Regions from separate parts of the Arthrobacter sp. KNU40 genome, predicted to be linked through region 3. Evidence: riboswitches for the same ligand, from Rfam matches in the RefSeq annotation. Region 3 holds a riboswitch; each other region holds the start of a gene.
What was found. A riboswitch is a leader RNA that binds a small molecule or an ion and turns the genes downstream of it on or off. The one in region 3 is predicted to bind glycine.
Positions count from the first base shown of each region.

Region 1: linked by a shared signal. The riboswitch ahead of gcvP (aminomethyl-transferring glycine dehydrogenase) and the one ahead of gcvP (aminomethyl-transferring glycine dehydrogenase) in region 3 are both predicted to bind glycine.
Region 2: linked by a shared signal. The riboswitch ahead of lipA (lipoyl synthase) and the one ahead of gcvP (aminomethyl-transferring glycine dehydrogenase) in region 3 are both predicted to bind glycine.

Region 1 covers NZ_CP195850.1:763,227-769,893, forward strand. Annotated here, with positions in the region: gene ACSKT0_RS03690 (MFS transporter) at 1-650, opposite strand, end outside; gene ACSKT0_RS03695 (TetR/AcrR family transcriptional regulator) at 733-1,281, shown strand; glycine riboswitch at 1,529-1,626, shown strand; glycine riboswitch at 1,628-1,735, shown strand; gene gcvP (aminomethyl-transferring glycine dehydrogenase) at 1,788-4,673, shown strand; gene gcvT (glycine cleavage system aminomethyltransferase GcvT) at 4,687-5,820, shown strand; gene gcvH (glycine cleavage system protein GcvH) at 6,356-6,667, shown strand, end outside.
Region 2 covers NZ_CP195850.1:4,683,938-4,690,604, reverse strand. Annotated here, with positions in the region: gene ACSKT0_RS21815 (anti-sigma factor family protein) at 1-255, shown strand, start outside; gene ACSKT0_RS21810 (methylenetetrahydrofolate reductase) at 291-1,103, opposite strand; gene lipA (lipoyl synthase) at 1,120-2,145, opposite strand; glycine riboswitch at 2,195-2,298, opposite strand; glycine riboswitch at 2,300-2,398, opposite strand; gene ACSKT0_RS21800 (hypothetical protein) at 2,532-3,497, shown strand; gene ACSKT0_RS21795 (hypothetical protein) at 3,599-4,081, shown strand; gene trmB (tRNA (guanosine(46)-N7)-methyltransferase TrmB) at 4,098-5,021, opposite strand; gene ACSKT0_RS21785 (MFS transporter) at 5,124-6,410, shown strand; gene ACSKT0_RS21780 (MFS transporter) at 6,493-6,667, opposite strand, start outside.
Region 3 covers NZ_CP195850.1:5,017,621-5,024,287, reverse strand. Annotated here, with positions in the region: gene ACSKT0_RS23420 (PucR family transcriptional regulator) at 1-966, shown strand, start outside; gene cycA (D-serine/D-alanine/glycine transporter) at 1,002-2,468, opposite strand; glycine riboswitch at 2,519-2,627, opposite strand; glycine riboswitch at 2,629-2,726, opposite strand; glycine riboswitch at 2,922-3,022, shown strand; glycine riboswitch at 3,023-3,122, shown strand; gene gcvP (aminomethyl-transferring glycine dehydrogenase) at 3,174-6,047, shown strand; gene gcvT (glycine cleavage system aminomethyltransferase GcvT) at 6,061-6,667, shown strand, end outside.

The sequences.
Region 1 (6,667 bases), 890 kb from region 3:
ACAACGCTGGGAACGTCCGGCTTGCCCGGGTTGCGATCCTTGGACTCGGGAATGAGGGAGGGGCCAAAGGCGAGCAGGGGCAGCAACAATGGCACCGCAACCAGGAACACGGCACCCCACCAGAAGTGCTCCACGAGCCAACCGCCGAAGATCGGCCCGAGGGCTGCGCCGCCGGAGAATCCTGCGGCCCACACTGCCACGGCGAGCCGGCGGCGGTTCGGGTCCGGGAAGATGTTGCGGATCAAGGACAGCGTGGACGGCATGAGCATGGCTCCGAAGATGCCCATACTGGCGCGTCCGGCGATGAGCCATTCAGCCGACGGCGCGAAGGCGGTGGCCGCGGAAACGGCGGCGAAGCCCGTGCTGCCGATCAACAGCAAGCGGCGACGGCCGATCCGGTCTCCCAGGTTTCCCATGGACACCAATAGGGCTGCAAGCACCAGCGGGTAGGCGTCGACGACCCACAGCAGCTGCACGCCCCCTACTTCCAAGGACCGGGCGATTTGCGGCAGGGCGAATGTCAGCGCCGTATTGTCCACAGCCACCAGCAGCACGGGGAACATCAGGAGTGCCAGGGCAGCCCAATCGCGCCACGGGGCGGATTGGATCGAAGGGGTGCGGGGGTGCTGGGTTGTGGACGGCGTGAACATGGAGATAACTGTACCGTCTGGACGGTATAGTTTCAATCTGACTCATCGAACTGCCGCATCGAACTAAGGGATGATGGACACCATGCCGCGAAAACCTATTGCCCGGGACGCTGTCCTGGATGCCTTTGAAGCCCTCCTGATCGAGGTGGGGGAGCGGGCTGCGACCCTGGACGCCGTCGCCAAGCGCGCAGGCGTCTCCAAGGGCGGCCTGCTCTACCATTTCCCCAACAAGGAAGCCATGATCAGCTCCTTGCTCGAACGCATGGACGGGCTGGCTGCTCTGGATATCGAGGCAATGAAGGCAGCCCCCGAAGGTGCGGCCGCGTTCTTCATCAAGTCTTCCCTGTGGGCGGATACTCCGTTGGACCGGGTGTTCGTGGCCGCCACGCGGCTCGCGGAAGTAGCCCATGAAGAAACCCGCAGGCGTTTCGCCGGGATCCAGCAACAATGGCTCGATGTGCTCGCCGAGGAAGTGGGGCCCGAGATGGCCAAAGCGGTCCGGTACATGGGCGATGGACTTTACTTCAACGCAATGCTTGAAGGCGGCGCCGGTGATACGGAAGTCAAGGCCAGCGCGAGGAGCGCCGACGTCGGTGCGCTGCTGGCCGCCGTCGAACGCCTCCGTGACTGAGGGTGCGGCCCAACTGTCCCCACCGCCACCCTCGCCTCGCAAGCTCGGCCAGGGAACCCTGGCGGCGTGGGCCCCCGCAGTTGTTGTCGTTTAGAGGCTCCAAAACGACATCTAGTGCGAGTTAGTTGGGGAAGTCGGGCGGGGGCGGTGACCACATTTGCGGACGCGGGCAGTCCGTAGGACAATTGGGAGTTGTGGCAGCCGTCACCGGCAACCACGATCTCATTCACATAACTGAATACGCCTTTGATCTGCGGCGGGAGAGTCCTGCAGGCATGTGATGCAGGCGCCGTAGGAGCAAATCCTCCCCAGGAATCTCTCAGGCCCACGCACCGCCGCGGCAAGGCAACTCTGGAAAGCAGCGCGCTGACGCGCGCTCACCGACGGTGCAAGCGGAACAGTGCCACAAGCACGGTTTCGCGGAAACTCTCAGGTCCAATACAGAGCGGGGAGGAACCCGATTAGCTGTGGCGCACCCTGCGCCGCCTTATTTATGGAGTTCCTTCGTGACGGTTAGTTCAACCTCCACTACGTTCGTTGACCGGCATATCGGCACCCGCCGCCAAGCCGACATTGACATCATGCTCAAGTCTGTTGGCTACGACAGTGTCGATTCGCTCGTAGACACCGCGGTTCCCAATGACATCCGCCAGGACGTCGCGCTGACGCTCCAGAACGCCCTCAGCGAGGTGGAAGTCCTGGCTGAACTTCGCAAGCTGGCGGCCAAGAACAAGACGGCCGTGCAGATGATCGGCCAGGGCTACTACGACACCGTCACTCCGCCGGTGATCCGCCGCAACATCCTCGAATCCCCGGCCTGGTACACGGCCTACACGCCGTACCAGCCGGAAATTTCCCAGGGCCGCCTCGAAGCCCTGCTGAACTTCCAGACCATGGTCCAGGACCTCGTGGGCCTGCCTATCGCCAACGCCTCACTGCTGGATGAAGCCACCGCGGTTGCCGAAGCAGTCCTCATGATGCGCCGCGCCAACAAGAACAAGACGGCCCATGACGGCAAGACCGTCCTCGACGCCGACTGTCTCCCGCAGACCATCGCCATCGTGAAGGGCCGCGCCGAGGCGCTCGGCTTTGAGGTGGAGATCGCGGACCTGTCCCAGGGCCTGCCCGACGGCGACATCAACGGCATCGTGCTGCAGCAGCCGGGCGTTTCCGGCCGGGTGTTCGACCACTCCGCCGTGATTGCCGCCGCCAAGGAACGCGGCGCCCTCGTCACCGTCGCCGCGGACCTCCTCGCCCTCACCCTGATCACGCCTCCGGGTGAGCAGGGTGCCGACATCGCCGTCGGCTCCACCCAGCGCTTTGGCGTTCCGCTGTTCTTTGGCGGCCCGCACGCCGCGTACATGGCTGTCCAGAAGGGCCTCGAGCGCTCGATGCCGGGCCGCTTGGTGGGCGTTTCCAAGGACGACGCCGGCACTCCCGCCTACCGCCTCGCCCTGCAGACCCGCGAGCAGCACATCCGCCGCGAGAAGGCGACGTCCAACATCTGCACCGCGCAGGCCCTGTTGGCCATCGTGTCCTCGATGTACGCCGTGTACCACGGCCCCGATGGCCTGAAGGCGATCGCCGAGACGGCCCACAACCACGCCCGCACCCTGGCAGCGTCCTTGAAGGCCGCGGGCCTTGAGGTCCTGCACCGCAGCTTCTTCGACACCGTCACCGTCCGCGTCCCCGGCAAGGCCGGGAAGGTCATCGCCGCCGCCGAGGCCAAGGGCATCAACCTGCGCGGCATCGACGCGGACACTGTCGGCGTCTCCGTCGATGAGACCACAACAAAGGAAATCGTCGGCGGCGTCCTTGATGCTTTTGGTGTCGTCGCCGCCTTCGGCGCGACGGTGTCCGGTGACGGCGAGGGCTTCGCGCTGGAGGCCGCTGTCGAGCGAACTTCGGACTACCTGCAGCACCCGGTGTTCAACACGCACCGTTCTGAAACCCAGCTGCTGCGCTATATCCGCAAGCTGTCGGACCGCGACCTGGCGCTGGACCGCACCATGATCCCGCTGGGTTCGTGCACCATGAAGCTGAACGCCACCGCCGAGATGGAAGCCATCTCCTGGCCGGAATTCGCCTCGATCCACCCCTTCGCCCCGGATTCCCAGACCGAGGGCTGGCGCGAACTGATCGAAGATCTGGAAGCTGACCTGACGGAGATCACCGGGTACGACCAGGTCTCCATCCAGCCCAACGCCGGTTCCCAGGGCGAACTCGCGGGCCTGCTGGCCATCCGCGGCTACCACCACTCCCGCGGCGAGGCCCAGCGCAACGTCTGCCTCATCCCGGCGTCCGCCCACGGCACCAACGCCGCCTCGGCAGTGCTGGCCGGCATGAAAGTGGTCGTGGTGGCCACCGCGGCCGACGGCACGATCGACCACGCGGACCTGCAGGCCAAGATCGACGCCACCGGCCGTGCTTTGTCTTGCATCATGATCACTTATCCGTCCACGCACGGCGTGTACGACGCCGACGTCCGCGAAATCTGCGACTCGGTGCACGCGGCCGGCGGCCAGGTGTACGTGGACGGCGCCAACCTCAACGCGCTCGTGGGCCTGGCCCAGCCGGGCAAGTTCGGGGGCGACGTGTCCCACCTGAACCTGCACAAGACCTTCTGCATCCCGCACGGCGGCGGCGGACCCGGTGTTGGCCCGGTCGCGGCCAAGGCGCACCTTGCACCCTTCATGCCCGGCGATGCGAACAAGGCAGCACACGAAGACGGCGCTTCTTTGCCAGGGACTGGCGTGGCCATCTCCGCCTCGCGTTACGGCTCCGCCGGCGTCCTGCCGATTTCCTGGGCCTACGTGAAGCTCATGGGCGGCGAAGGCCTGACCGAGGCCACCAAGTCCGCGCTGCTTGCCGCGAACTACATCGCCTCGCGCCTCAACGAGTACTTCCCCGTTCTCTACACCGGTGAAGGCGGGCTCGTGGCCCACGAGTGCATCCTGGACCTGCGCGAACTGACGGCTCGCACCGGCGTTACTGCTGAGGACGTGGCCAAGCGCCTCATCGACTACGGTTTCCACGCTCCCACCCTGGCGTTCCCGGTGGCGGGCACCCTCATGGTGGAGCCCACCGAATCCGAGGACCTCGGGGAGATCGACCGATTCATCGAAGCCATGATCACCATCCGCAAGGAAATCGACCAGGTCGCGAACGGCGACTTCACGGTGGAGAACAGCCCGCTGCGCCACGCACCGCACACCGCGGCCGCCGTCGTCTCCTCGGACTGGAACCGTGAGTACTCCCGCGAGCAGGCCGTCTTCCCTGTCCACCACCTCAAGCAGGACAAGTACTTCCCGCCCGTCGGCCGCATCGACGGCGCCGCGGGCGACCGCAACCTGGTCTGCTCCTGCCCTCCGATCGAAGCCTTCGAGAACTAAAGGACTCCTCACGATGACTGAGAACTACACTGCGCTCTACGAAGAGCACAAGAAGCTCGGCGCTTCCTTCACCGATTTCGGTGGCTGGCAGATGCCCCTGAAGTACTCCTCCGAACTGGCCGAGCACCACGCCGTCCGCCAGTCCGCAGGCCTGTTCGACCTTTCCCACATGGGCGAAGTCTGGGTCAGCGGCCCGGACGCGGCCGCTTTCCTGGACTACGCACTGGTGGGCAAGATCTCCGCGATGTCGATTGGCAAGGCCAAGTACTCGCTGATCTGCCAGGAAGACGGCGGCATCATCGATGACCTCATCACGTACCGTCGTGGCGATTCCAAGTTCCTGGTGGTTCCAAACGCCGGCAACGCCAAGGTTGTTGCCGAGGCACTGGCGCAGCGGGCTGCCAACTTCGACGTCGTCGTCGAGGACGCCTCCGCAGCGACCTCGCTGATCGCCGTCCAGGGTCCCAAGGCGGAAGAAATCCTCCTGCGTTTGGTCCCGGCGGAACAGCACGCCCTGGTCACCGAGCTGAAGTACTACGCCGCCGTCGAGGTGCCCTTCACCTTTGCCGGGAGCATCACGGAACTGCTCCTCGCCCGCACCGGTTACACCGGTGAGGACGGCTTCGAAATCTTCGTGGACAACGATGCCGCCGCCGCCCTGTGGCAAGCAATCGCGGCAGTTGCCCAAGACGGCGAGCTGATCCCCGCCGGCCTGGCCTCGCGTGACTCCCTGCGTCTCGAAGCCGGCATGCCGCTCTACGGCAACGAGCTCTCCCGCGAAGGCAACCCCTTCTCGGCGGGCCTGGGCCCGGTCGTCTCGCTCGCCAAGGAAAGCGACTTCGTAGGCCGCGCCGCCCTCGAAGCCCTGAAGGCTGAGGGCGCCGGATCCACCAGCGGCCGCAAGCTGGTTGGCCTCAAGGGCCTGGGCCGCCGCGCCGGCCGCAGCCACTACCCGGTCCTCAAGGACGGCGTAGTGGTCGGCGAAGTCACCTCCGGCCAGCCCAGCCCCACCCTCGGCTACCCCGTGGCGTTGGCCTATGTCGACGTCGAACACGCCGAGCCAGGCACGGCCCTGGACGTAGACCTGCGCGGCAAGGCTGAACCGTTCGAGGTTGTCGCACTGCCGTTCTATAAGCGGGTTAAGTAGGCCGTGTCGCCTTAAGCCCGTCGGCTTCGGTGGGTGGCTGGGAGCCGCGGGACGGAAGAATCCTCCGCGTGCTCGGTCGCGAAGACGCCCGCTGGGCGGACGTGACGCTCCCGGTGGGTTGCGTGACCGTGGTTGCGTTTAGCCCGTCGGGTCCGACATCCTCTGCATGCTCGGTCGCGAAGACGCCCGCTGAGCGGACGTGTCGCTCCCTTAGACGCATGCTGCCGGATGCCGGCACCCGATGGGGCCCTGCATCTCACCTGCGGCTCAGCTCACCTCCGGTTTAGCTTATGGAGGATGAGCTACCTGCCGAGGGTGAGGCCCACGGGAACCACGGGCCCATAACTGAATCCCGAAGGGCCAGCGTTCTTTTCCGGAACGGTGAGCCCCGAAAACTGAACAAGCCTCTAGCGGTGGGGGAGCGGCATCCGGCAGCGTGCGTCAAAGCGACGAAGGAGCAGCACGCAGAGGATGGCGGCCCCCGCCGCGTAACCTGACCACAACTGTTTTCTTAGACCAACGCAAAGGAAAAAACATGGCAAAAGTTGCACCTGAACTCCAGTACTCCGACGAGCACGAGTGGGTTGCCCGCGAAGCCGGCAATCTTGTGTCTGTCGGTATCTCGGCCGTGGCCACCGATGCCCTCGGCGACATCGTGTATGTTGACTTGCCCGAGGTCGGTTCCGCTGTGACTGCGGGGGAGACCTGCGGCGAGGTGGAGTCCACCAAGTCCGTCTCTGACCTGTACTCCCCGGTGACGGGGGAGGTCACGGAAGTGAACTCCGCCGTCGTCGACGATCCTGCGCTGATCAACAACGATCCGTATGGTGCGGGCTGGCTCTTCAAG
Region 2 (6,667 bases), 330 kb from region 3:
GTGGGGCTCGTCAGGAAGGCGTGGGGAACCGAGCTGCAACTGGAAGGCCGCAGCATGCCGCCGCAAGGCACGATGTACCTGTGGGTCAAGGGTCGCGACGGCACGGAAGAAATGGCCTGCGGTTGGACCGCGACGTCCAGCGGCCACATCAAGGTCACGGGCGCGACGCCGGTCCAGCTTGCCGGGATTTCGGGCGTGGAACTGCGCGATGACAACCAGAAGACCGTCGCCGTGATTTCGGTCCCGGGGAGCTAGGGGTCCCCAGGACCTAGGTGGTCAGCGGTGAGCGGTCAGGCGGACGCAGGTTCGCTGGCTTCAGGATCGGGCAGGTCGTTTCGCTCCCAGGTGGGCATGTCCAGTCGGTTGAAACTGTAGAGATGTATTCCCGCGACGCCGTCCGGGTGCGCAGTGAGTTCGGAAACCAGGCCTTGCGGTGAGTACTTGTCTCCGCCGAGAAGCTTGCGGGCGAGGGTTCCTTTATTGCTGAGGAACTTCAGGGATGTCCCGACGCCGATCTGGGTTGCCAGGGCCAGCAGTTTGGTCCGGGGAACTGCCCCGGCAATCCCAGCCCATACGGGAAGCTCGACGCCTTCCCGGCGCAGGAGTGCTGAGTAGTCGAGGATCGTCGGGGTGGAGAAGCACATCTGCGTGACAACGTGCGTCGCCAGGTGTTGTTTGGCCAACAGTGCGTCCAGCAAGTCCAGCCCGCTCACGGAAGGATGCCCCTCGGGGTAACCGGCGATGCCCGCTGTGATGGTGCCACCGGTGTACTCGGCGATGTCCGCCAAGAGGGGAAGGCTCGATCGGTAGGGGCCGGCACCAAGAGGTCCGTCTCCACCGATGGCGAAGACCTCCGTGATCCCGACGGCCCCGCAGTCCCGGAGGATGCCGGAAAGCTGCGCCCTGTGCTCCAGCCCGCGCGCCGAGACGTGCGGAATCACGTTGTAGCCCAGGAGGCTGAGCTTGACGGAAGCCTCCATGGTCCGCGCGATGCCGTGATGGGGCAAGCAGGTGACTGTGAGCGTTGTGGAAAGCGGCACTGCGGCCTGGACTTTCTCAACGATTCCGTCTGAGGGAATGATTTCAATCCGGGTGGGGAACATGCTGGCTCCTTGCCGATCAGGCCGTCGCGTGGTGTGCGAGGAGGGTGCGGGCTTCCTGGCGGGTGGTGCCGGAGTCCTGGATGCCTTCGGCGATGTGGGCGAGGTGGGCAGGGATTTCGCGGCCTTTCTTGCGCATCGCGGTGGCCCAGAGGCGTCCGGCGCGGTAGGAGGAGCGGACCAGGGGGCCGGACATGACGCCGAGGAAGCCGATTTCCTCGGCTTCGGTGGCGAGGTCGACGAATTCCTGGGGTTTGACCCAGCGGTCCACGGGCAGGTGCCGTTCGGAGGGGCGCAGGTACTGGGTGATGGTGATCAGGTCGCACCCTGCGGCGTGCAGGTCGGTCATGACTTCGGAGATCTCTTCGCGGGTTTCGCCCATGCCCAGGATCAGGTTGGATTTGGTGACCATGCCGGCGGCCCGGCCCTGGGTGATGACGTCCAGGGAGCGGTCGTAGCGGAACGCGGGGCGGATGCGTTTGAAGATCCGGGGCACGGTTTCGACGTTGTGCGCGAAGACCTCGGGGGCGGAGTCGCAGATCGCTTGGATGTGTTCGGGTTTGCCGGAGAAGTCGGGGATGAGCAGTTCGACGCCGGTGCCGGGGTTCAGTTCGTGGATCTTGCGGACGGTTTCGGCGTAGAGCCAGACGCCTTCGTCTTCCAGGTCGTCGCGGGCGACGCCGGTGACGGTGGCGTAGCGCAGGGCCATGGCCTGGACGGAGCGGGCGACCTTGGTGGGTTCGAACATGTCCACGGGGGAGGGTTTGCCGGTGTCGATCTGGCAGAAGTCGCAGCGGCGGGTGCATTCGGAGCCGCCGATCAGGAAGGTCGCTTCCTTGTCTTCCCAGCACTCGAAGATGTTCGGGCAGCCGGCTTCCTCGCAGACGGTGTGCAGGCCTTCTTTTTTCACGAGGTTCTTCAGGCCCACGAATTCCGGGCCCATCTGGACCTTGGCCTTGATCCACTCGGGTTTGCGTTCGACCGGGACGGCTTTGTTGCGCTGTTCAACGCGCAGCAGCTTACGGCCTTCAGGTGCCAGGGTCATGAGGAACTCCATAATTCAGGTGGCGCGGACGCACCACGATGATTCGGTTCCTCCCCGCTCTGTATTGGACCTGAGAGTTTCCGCGTTGCCGCCTCGCGGCTGGACGCTTGCACCGTCGGTGAGTCCGGTTGCCCGGGCTGCTTTCCAGAGTTGCCTTGCCGCGGCGGTACATGGGCCTGAGAGATTCCTGGGGAGGATTTGCTCCTACGGCGCCTGCTGAAACGTACCGGCAGGGCTCTCCCGCCGCAGATCATAAGCGCGTGCCACCTTTCGGTGACACGTCTCACATGGTATCCGGTGCCTGTGCGGCACGCAAAGAGCTGAGTCATTGATTCCTGACGTTGGCTGATGTACCTTGGCGCCAAGGAATCCGACATCCTTGCCGGATGACCGTCGAAAAGGTCGACGCCATGGCAGGAACCTCAACAGCTCCCCTCCGCATTTCGATGCACAATTCGGGTCGAGCCGCACCGAAGGTCCTCGCCGCCCTGTCGGTGCTGGCAGTCTTGTTTTGCGGCATCAGTACCGCTTCCCCGGTTCTTGCGGCCACGCCCTGCTGGGACATCAGCGGTACTTGGACGACGGTCCAGGGCGGCTCCCGGACCTTAACGTTCACCTTCCAACAGAACGGCAACCAGGTGAGCGGCACTGCCGGCGACACCAGCCTCAGCGGGACCTTCACCGGAAACGTTACCGGCGACCACGTCGACGTGATCGTGGTGTGGAACGCCCAGCGCGCCAACGGCTCCACCCTCGAAGGCGAGTACGAGGCCACCATCTCGGCCGGGACGCTGACCGGGACGACCCACGACGTTGCCAATCCCTCCAGCCACGCCACATGGACCGCTACCGGTGGCCCGACCAAGGCCTGTGCCGGAGCCACCGCGACGCCCACCGGCTCGGTGACGCCCACCAGCGCGGCGACGCCAACCGGCTCGCCCACGTCGACCAGCTCGCCCGCCTCGACCAACTCGAATGAGGCCGCGGCGGAAGCGGCCATCCTCCAAGCCCTGGAGAGCACCGGGCACACTAGCGTGCCCGCTACGGAAGGTCTGAATACCAGCGGCGCCCAAGCGATTGAAGGCGCCTTCAGGGGGCTCTTCTCGAAGAACGACGACGTCGCCAATGCCCTGGTCTTCCAAGCCGGTCTGCTGGCGTCGTCGGACGGCTCGGATGGGAGGCCCAGGTTCCCGGGCGTCCGGGCATGCATGCCCATCATCCTGCGCATGGCTTACAACGGGGTTACCGGTCCGGATGCTGCTGCACGTGCATCAGCGCTGTTGGCGGGCCGTCGCCTGCTGCTCTACCTCCTGGGACGGGACTTCGCGGTCACCAAGGGGGCGGCGTCGTGACTCCGTGCCGGATCCTCGTCGTCCTCGTCGCTTTCACAGCAACGTCAGTGGCCCTCGCGGCCTGCCAGGGGCCCCGGCCTAGTTCCCCCAATTCTTCTCAGGTGATGCCTCCCTCTTCCCAGGTAACGAGATCAGGGCCGCCGCAAAGCGCAGGGCTCACCCTGACCCCGCCGGCGGGGTGGGCGAACCGGGTACTGCCCACCCTCGGCGGGATCGTGCTGGCCGGGACGGAAGCGGACCTGACTGCCCAGACCCCGGCCGGGCCGAGGCTGACCGCGGTGCCGAACACGGCGGCGCCCACGGCCGACAAGCTGATCGCCAACCTCGACACGGGCGCGCTGTTCGCGCCGACGGCCACCCAGCAGACCTTCGGCCCGTACGAACAGGTCCCGGTGCTGCGTTTCATGACGGCGGCCACCCCCAGCGACGGCGAAACCGTCGAGATCATGGCAATCACGGTTGCTCCCCACGAGGCCTATTTGATGACGCTGGAGGCGCCTTCGTCGAGCTGGAATACGGCACAGGCAACACTCGAGGGGATCGTGGCGTCCGCCTCGATCAACGCGGAGCTCTTCCCGAAATAACCGCTTCCACCCCTGGTTAGATCCTGCGATAGCTAAGGTCGAAGATCATGCGTCCGGCCTCGTGGGCCTTGTTTTCGAAACTCGTGCGGATGCGGCCATCGAAGCGCGGAGCCCATCCGCCCATGTGATCCACTCCCTCGTTGGGGCCGGTGTGCTCGGTGCTGACCGGTGCGCGGCCTTCCTTGACGGGGGCCCCGCCCACCATGGATTCGACGCCGGATTCCCACACTTGGGTGAGGGGGCTGTCTGCGCCGGTCCGCTCGCCGTCGTGCACGTTCTCAAACTCGGTAGAGCCTGCAAGGACCTCGCGGACGTGGATGGCGTAGTTGGACCAATCTGTGGCGATCCGCCACAGGCCACCCTTCTCGAGGGACCGCGCAGCGAGTTCGGCGAACGCGGGCTGGATAAGGCGGCGTTTGTGGTGCCGGGATTTGTGCCACGGGTCCGGGAAGAAGACCCAGAGCTCGCTGACCGAGCCCGCGGGGAGCATGGTGGCCAGGACCTCGGGGGCGTTGGCTTCCACGACGCGGACGTTGCTGAGTCCGCGACTGTTGATCTTGATCATGGTGTTGGCCAGGCCTGGGGTGTAGACCTCCACTGCGAGGAAGTCCTTGTCCGGGTTCTCTTCTGCCGCGTGGCATACGGCGTCGCCGAGTCCCGAACCGATTTCGACGATCAGCGGTGCTTTGCGCCCAAACTCGGCTTCGGCGTCGAACACGTAGTCCGGGTGCACGGATGTGTTGGCGACATGCCGCGGAACCTGGATGGCCCAGCGGTCCGAGTGCTCTTCCCACGCTGCTTGGCGGCGCCCCTGAAGGCGCGTCCCGCGGCGCACGAAACTGACCGGCCGGCCACCATAGGTGCCGAAGGAGGCCTGGCTGCCCGGGGTCACGGGGCGCGAAGACTGCGGTGTTTCGGGGGAATCTGGGGTTTCACTCATCTCCTCCAGAATACCGTTGCAGGACCAAACGCCCGCGGCGGAACTTGCGTACGACCCCGTCACGAGGCCGCCCTGCACGGGTGTGACTGCCAGAATGGGTTGGTGACCCCCGCTTCAGGCTCCCCCAAGAACACCAAGCCGCACCCCGGCGTCCCCGAGATCCTCGTCGACGCCGAGATCGACGAGCTTCCCGCCGCCGAGCCCACGCAGGTCAAGACGCGCGGCGGACTCGTCTTCCTGGGGATCTGCCTGGTGCTCATCGGCCTGAATCTGCGGACGGTTTTTTCGAGTTTTTCGGCAGTCCTTCCGGAAGTCACCGCCGACGCCGGGCTGCCGGGCTGGGCGGTGGTGGTTCTCACCACTGTGCCGGTGACCTTGTTGGGCGTCTTCGCGCCGCTGGCGCCGATCCTGGCCCGCCGATTCGGTGCCGAGAGAGTATTGCTCGGCGCGATGGCAGTGCTGACAGCGGGGCTGCTGCTCCGTCCTGTGGACCTCGCCGGCGCCGGGCACTTACCGGCCCTCCTTGCCGGTACCGCGGCGTGCGGCGCCGCGATCGCGCTATGCAACGTACTGCTGCCCGGCGTAGTCAAGCGTGACTTCCCGCATCGCCTTGGGCTCATGGGCGGGCTATATACGACGGCGATTTGCGCGTCTGCCGCGCTTGGCGCCGGTTTCACCTATCCCGTCTTTACCGCGGCCGGGCACTGGACCTCGGCGCTGTGGTTCTGGGCGCTGCCCGCCGCCGTCGTACTCTTGCTTTTCCTGCCGCTCGCGATCCGCCAGCATCCCGTCCGGCACAGCGCGGCCGACGGCGGTACGAACGTCTGGCGTTCCGTCGTCGCCTGGCAAGTCACCATCTTCATGGTGTTGCAAGCGATGATGTCCTTCAGCGTGTTCGCCTGGTTGGCGCCGATCCTGCGTGATCGTGGGATCGACGGCGGGACGGCCGGTTTGATCGTGTCCGTGTCGATTGTGCTGCAGATGCTTGGTTCGTTCATCGCTCCTGGGCTCGCGGCACGTTTCAAGGACCAGCGAGTCATCAACACCGTGGTGGCGCTCATGACCGGCGGCGGCTTCGCCTTGAGTATTTTCGGCCCCACGGACCTGATCTGGGTGTGGACCGGGCTGTTGGGCCTGGGCCAAGGGAGCCTCACGGCCGTGGCGTTGACCATGATCATGCTGCGTACCCGCGATTCCCATACCGCGGCGCACCTTTCCGGCATGATGCAGGGCGTCGGCTATGGCTTGGGCTCCACGGGAACCCTGATGGTCGGCCAGTTGCACCAAGCGACCGGCGGATTCGCGGCGGCCGGCATCCTGTTCCTCGTGGTGGGATCCCTCGCGGCCTTCTTCGGCTTCCGCGCGGGCCGGAACCGCTACGTCGGCTAGCCCAACTAGCTCGCAGTTGTTGTCGTTTTGAGGGCTCTAAACGACAACAACTGCGAGTCAGTTGGGTTCAAGCGGGGGGAGTTTAGTGCGTCAGGTCCTTGCCCTTGGTTTCCGGGATCATGAAGGCGAACGCGATTCCGATGGCCAGCAGGATCACGGCGTACACGTTGAACATATTGGCCTGGCCGATGCTGCCGAGCCACGTCTGCAGGTACGGGGCCGTGCCACCGAAGACCGCAACGCAAATGGAGTACGGG
Region 3 (6,667 bases):
CATCCCTGGCATCCGGATGGTGAGCCTCTGCCGGACTTCCTGGAGGCGGAATTGGCCCCCTTGACGGGGCATATACCCATGACCGGGAAGAAGTTCCAATGGCATCGGCTGCGGGACCGGCACGTGTTGATGATGGACATCCCTACCCACGCCAATGCGGTGCTGGTGGTGCTGCCGAAAAGCGATCCGCACCCTGACGCCGTCGTGCTTCTGCATGCGGCAACGGTGCTGGGGCTGGAACTCTCACGGTCGGCCCTGTCCTTGGAAGGCCGGCATCGCCTGGCGGGCGAATTCCTCTTGCAGGCGTTCGATGGACGTCTCGGGCTCGCGGAACTGGAGGTCAGGCTCGCCGCTCTTGATGTTCCGGCGCAGAATTTGGTGGTTGTTTCGATAGGGGACGACGACGGCGAGCGGCTGGCGAACATTCACGTCGAACTGTGGCGTCACGGCCTTCAGGCCGCTTGCCTGAGGCGTTTCAACACACTTCATGTGGCGATATCAGCAGCGGTGGCCGATGACGTATTGATCCACTGCGCAGGGCCCGAGGTTCGGATTGGCATCAGCTCCCCTACGTCTGCGGGTGGCATCCAACGAGCACTGCAGGAATCGCTGTGGGCGCTCGGTTCAGCGAAAGGCAATGCCGTAAACCTGTCCCGTTACGCCGAGGGGCCCTCGTGGCTGGGGCTCACCAGTTTCGAGGAGGGGGCGGCGTTGGTTCAGCGGCTGCTCGGCCCGATCTTCACGTATGAACAGAGCCAGGAAGGCGATCTCATCGTGACTTTGAAAACCTACCTGGACGCCCAGAGGTCGTGGCAAAAGACTGCCGCGGCGCTCTTCGCCCATCGACAAACCATCATTTACCGCATCCGGAAAATCAGCGAGTTGACGGGGCTCGACATGACCGAAACATCCACGTTGGCCCAGCTTTGGTTTGCGCTCCAGATACATGAGGCCATGCATAAGTGAACCCCCACCCCGCAGAGGTGGTTGTCATTGTCCGCCTAGGCGCCCGCGCGGAGGGGCACGTCTGCGGCATCCTGGTCCGACTGGAGCTCGTCCTGGAACCTCGCGTAGCGGGCCAGGTGGGCTGGACGGCGGCGCAGGAAGAACCACGCGACACCGAGCATGATGAACCAGGCCGGCGTGACCAGCAGTGCCGTCAGCGTGTCCGACTGGGTGGTCAGCGTCCAGAGCACAAACGCGAAGAACGCGAAGACCACCCACACCATCACGATGCCGCCGGGCATCTTGAACGTGGACGCGATGTGCAGCTGCGGGCGACGACGACGGAATGCGATGTAGCTGGCCAGGATGATGGACCAGACGAAGACGAAGCAGACGGCCGACACGGTGGTGACCATGTCAAAGGCCTTGCCGACGTCCTGTCCCGCGTACATCAGGACGACGCCGGAGAGCAGCAGCACGCAGGAGAGGAACAGGGCGTTGCGGGGAACCTTCCGCCGGGACAGGCCGCTGAAAAGGGCCGGGGCGTCGCCCTCCTGGGCTAGGCCGTACACCATGCGCGAGGTCGAGTAGATGCCGGAGTTGGCCGAGGACATGGCCGAGCTCAGCACCACCAGGTTGACCACGGTGGCGGCTGCGCCGAGCCCAGCCAGGGAGAACATGGCGATGAATGGGCTGTGGCCGGCGGCGAACTGGGTCCAAGGAGTGACGGACATCAGGATGATGAGGGCGCCCACGTAGAACAGGAGCACTCGCACCGGGATGGAGTTGATCGCTCTGGGCAGGTTCTTCTCCGGGTCCTTGGCCTCTGCCGCAGTGGTGCCCACTAGCTCAATGCCCACGAATGCGAAGACCGCGATCTGGAAGCCGGCCACGAAGCCCATGAATTCGTGGGGGAAGAAGCCGCCGTGGCTCCAGAGGTTGGTGAGGCTTGCCGGTCCGGCCTCGGACTGGAACCCGCTGAAGATCATGAACAGCCCTACAACGATCAGTGCTGCAATCGCGATGATTTTGATGAGGGCGAACCAGAATTCTGTCTCGCCGAAGGCCTTCACCGTGGTCAGGTTCAGCAGCAGCAGGATCGCGATAGTGGCCAGGCCCGGGATCCACAGCGGGAGGCTCGGCCAGAGCTCCTTTGAGTAGCCCGCAATGGCAATGACGTCCGCGATGCCGGTGATCACCCAGCAGAACCAGTAGGTCCAGCCGGTGAAGAAACCTGCCCACGGACCCAGAAGGTCTGCGGCAAAGTCGCTGAAGGATTTGTAGTGCAGGTTGGACAGCAGCAGTTCGCTCATGGCGCGCATGACGAAGAACAGCATGAAGCCGATGATCATGTACACGAAGATCACGGACGGGCCGGCCGCGGAGATGGTCTTTCCGGAACCCATGAAGAGGCCTGTGCCGATGGCGCCGCCGATCGCAATCAGCTGGATGTGCCGGTTGCTGAGCTGCCGATCAAGATGGGGTGTTTCACTAGCTATGGCGGGCGGGTGATGAATCGTCATGAGGAACTCCATCGTTCAAGTGGCATTAGCGTGCCACGATGATTCGGGTTCCTCCCCGCTCTGTATTGGACCTGAGAGATTCCGCGGCCCCGTGCTTTCGCATGGTTCCGCTTTGCACCGTCGGTGAGCCCGGAGTTCCCGGGCTGCTTTCCAGAGTTGCCTTGCCGCGGCGGTACGGGGGCCTGAGAGTTTCCTGGGGAGGATTTGCTCCTACGGCGACTGCAGAATGTACCGGCAGGACTCTCCCGCCGCAGATCATCAGCGTATTCAGTTTGGGTGATGCCCGACTCAGTGTGGGATAGGTCACCAAGGAATGTCAACTCCGGCTATGCTTCGTGATCTCCTCGACTGATGATCCTCTGCCGACGGCTATTTCCGATACCTGATGTTGCCCCTGCGTTGACATTGTGTGTATGGTGTGAGCCGAATCACCCCAAATCTGAATATGCCTTTCGAACCGTGGCGGGAGAGTCCTCCCAGTCATCAACCGGGCAGGCGCCGTAGGAGCAAATCCTCCCCAGGAATCTCTCAGGCCCCCGTACCGCTGCGGCGAGGCAACTCTGGAAAGCAGCCAGGCTTCGGTCCGGCTCACCGACGGTGCAAGCAGGCAACCAAGCCTGCGGAATCTCTCAGGTCCGATACAGAGCGGGGAGGAACCCAAACCGAAGCCGTGCCATTGCGGTCGGCCCTACCTTGGAGTTCCTTTTGACTGTTCAATCAACCCCCACCGCTTTCGCAGACCGACACATCGGCGCACGACGGCAAATCGATGTTGGCATCATGCTCAAAGCTGTCGGCTACGACTCCGTTGACGGCCTGGTGGATGTCGCTGTCCCCGATTCCATCCGCCAGGATGTTGCACTTAGGCTGTCCAAGCACGGCACCGACGCCCTCAGCGAGGTGGAAGTCCTGGCTGAACTTCGCAAGCTGGCGGCCAAGAACAAGACGGCCGTGCAGATGATCGGCCAGGGCTATTACGACACCGTCACTCCGCCGGTGATCCGCCGCAACATCCTCGAATCCCCGGCCTGGTACACGGCCTACACGCCCTACCAGCCGGAAATCTCCCAGGGCCGCCTCGAAGCCCTGCTGAACTTCCAGACCATGGTCCAGGACCTCACGGCATTGCCGGTGGCCAACGCGTCCCTGCTGGACGAAGCCACCGCCGTCGCCGAGGCCGTATTGCTCATGCGGAGGGCCAACAAGTCCGCCTCTGCGGGCAAGACCGTCCTCGACGCCGAATGCCTCCCGCAGACCATCGCCATCGTGAAGGGCCGCGCCGAGGCGCTGGGCTTCGAGGTGGAGATCGCTGACCTGTCCCAGGGCCTGCCCGACGGCGACATCAACGGCATCGTGCTGCAGCAGCCGGGCGTTTCCGGCCGGGTGTTCGACCACTCCGCCGTGATTGCCGCCGCCAAGGAACGCGGCGCCCTCGTCACCGTGGCGGCGGACCTCCTCGCGCTCACCCTGATCACGCCTCCGGGTGAGCAGGGTGCCGACATCGCCGTCGGCTCCACCCAGCGCTTTGGCGTACCGCTGTTCTTCGGCGGCCCGCACGCCGCGTACATGGCTGTCCAGAAGGGCCTCGAGCGCTCGATGCCGGGCCGCTTGGTGGGCGTTTCCAAGGACGACGCCGGCACTCCCGCCTACCGCCTCGCCCTCCAGACCCGCGAGCAGCACATCCGCCGCGAGAAGGCGACGTCCAACATCTGCACCGCGCAGGCCCTGTTGGCCATCGTGTCCTCGATGTACGCCGTCTACCACGGCCCCGATGGCCTGAAGGCGATCGCCGAGACGGCCCACAACCACGCCCGCACCCTGGCAGCGTCCTTGAAGGCCGCGGGCCTTGAGGTCCTGCACCGCAGCTTCTTCGACACCGTCACCGTCCGCGTCCCCGGCAAGGCCGGGAAGGTCATCGCCGCCGCCGAAGCGCGGGGCATCAATCTGCGGATCATCGACGCCGACACTGTGGGCGTCTCCGTTGACGAAACCACGACGTCGGAAGTGCTGTCCGCAGTGGCCGTCGCCTTTGGCGCCGGTCCCTTGAAGACCGCTTCCGGCTTCGAGTTGCCGGAGGCCGTGGTCCGCAGTTCTGATTTCCTGCAGCACCCGGTGTTCAACACGCACCGTTCTGAAACCCAGCTGCTGCGCTATATCCGCAAGCTGTCGGACCGCGACCTGGCGCTGGACCGCACCATGATCCCGCTGGGTTCGTGCACCATGAAGCTGAACGCCACCGCCGAGATGGAAGCCATCTCCTGGCCGGAATTCGCCTCGATCCACCCCTTCGCCCCGGATTCCCAGACCGAGGGCTGGCGCGAACTGATCGAAGATCTGGAAGCTGACCTGACGGAGATCACCGGGTACGACCAGGTCTCCATCCAGCCCAACGCCGGTTCCCAGGGCGAACTCGCGGGCCTGCTGGCCATCCGCGGCTACCACCACTCCCGCGGCGAGGCCCAGCGCAACGTCTGCCTCATCCCGGCGTCCGCCCACGGCACCAACGCCGCCTCGGCAGTGCTGGCCGGCATGAAAGTGGTCGTGGTGGCCACCGCGGCCGACGGCACGATCGACCACGCGGACCTGCAGGCCAAGATCGACGCCACCGGCCGTGCTTTGTCTTGCATCATGATCACTTATCCGTCCACGCACGGCGTGTACGACGCCGACGTCCGCGAAATCTGCGACTCGGTGCACGCGGCCGGCGGCCAGGTGTACGTGGACGGCGCCAACCTCAACGCGCTCGTGGGCCTGGCCCAGCCGGGCAAGTTCGGGGGCGACGTGTCCCACCTGAACCTGCACAAGACCTTCTGCATCCCGCACGGCGGCGGCGGACCCGGTGTTGGCCCGGTCGCGGCCAAGGCGCACCTTGCACCCTTCATGCCCGGCGATGCGAACAAGGCAGCACACGAAGACGGCGCTTCTTTGCCAGGGACTGGCGTGGCCATCTCCGCCTCGCGTTACGGCTCCGCCGGCGTCCTGCCGATTTCCTGGGCCTACGTGAAGCTCATGGGCGGCGAAGGCCTGACCGAGGCCACCAAGTCCGCGCTGCTTGCCGCGAACTACATCGCCTCGCGCCTCAACGAGTACTTCCCCGTTCTCTACACCGGTGAAGGCGGGCTCGTGGCCCACGAGTGCATCCTGGACCTGCGCGAACTGACGGCTCGCACCGGCGTTACTGCTGAGGACGTGGCCAAGCGCCTCATCGACTACGGTTTCCACGCTCCCACCCTGGCGTTCCCGGTGGCGGGCACCCTCATGGTGGAGCCCACCGAATCCGAGGACCTCGGGGAGATCGACCGATTCATCGAAGCCATGATCACCATCCGCAAGGAAATCGACCAGGTCGCGAACGGCGACTTCACGGTGGAGAACAGCCCGCTGCGCCACGCACCGCACACCGCGGCCGCCGTCGTCTCCTCGGACTGGAACCGTGAGTACTCCCGCGAGCAGGCCGTCTTCCCTGTCCACCACCTCAAGCAGGACAAGTACTTCCCGCCCGTCGGCCGCATCGACGGCGCCGCGGGCGACCGCAACCTGGTCTGCTCCTGCCCTCCGATCGAAGCCTTCGAGAACTAAAGGACTCCTCACGATGACTGAGAACTACACTGCGCTCTACGAAGAGCACAAGAAGCTCGGCGCTTCCTTCACCGATTTCGGTGGCTGGCAGATGCCCCTGAAGTACTCCTCCGAACTGGCCGAGCACCACGCCGTCCGCCAGTCCGCAGGCCTGTTCGACCTTTCCCACATGGGCGAAGTCTGGGTCAGCGGCCCGGACGCGGCCGCTTTCCTGGACTACGCACTGGTGGGCAAGATCTCCGCGATGTCGATTGGCAAGGCCAAGTACTCGCTGATCTGCCAGGAAGACGGCGGCATCATCGATGACCTCATCACGTACCGTCGTGGCGATTCCAAGTTCCTGGTGGTTCCAAACGCCGGCAACGCCAAGGTTGTTGCCGAGGCACTGGCGCAGCGGGCTGCCAACTTCGACGTCGTCGTCGAGGACGCCTCCGCAGCGACCTCGCTGATCGCCGTCCAGGGTCCCAAGGCGGAAGAAATCCTCCTGCGTTTGGTCCCGGCGGAACAGCACGCCCTGGTCACCGAGCTGAAGTACTACGCCGCCGTCGAGGTGCCCTTCACCTTTGCCGGGAGCATCACGGAACTGCTCCTCGCCCGCACCGGTTACACCGGTGAGGACG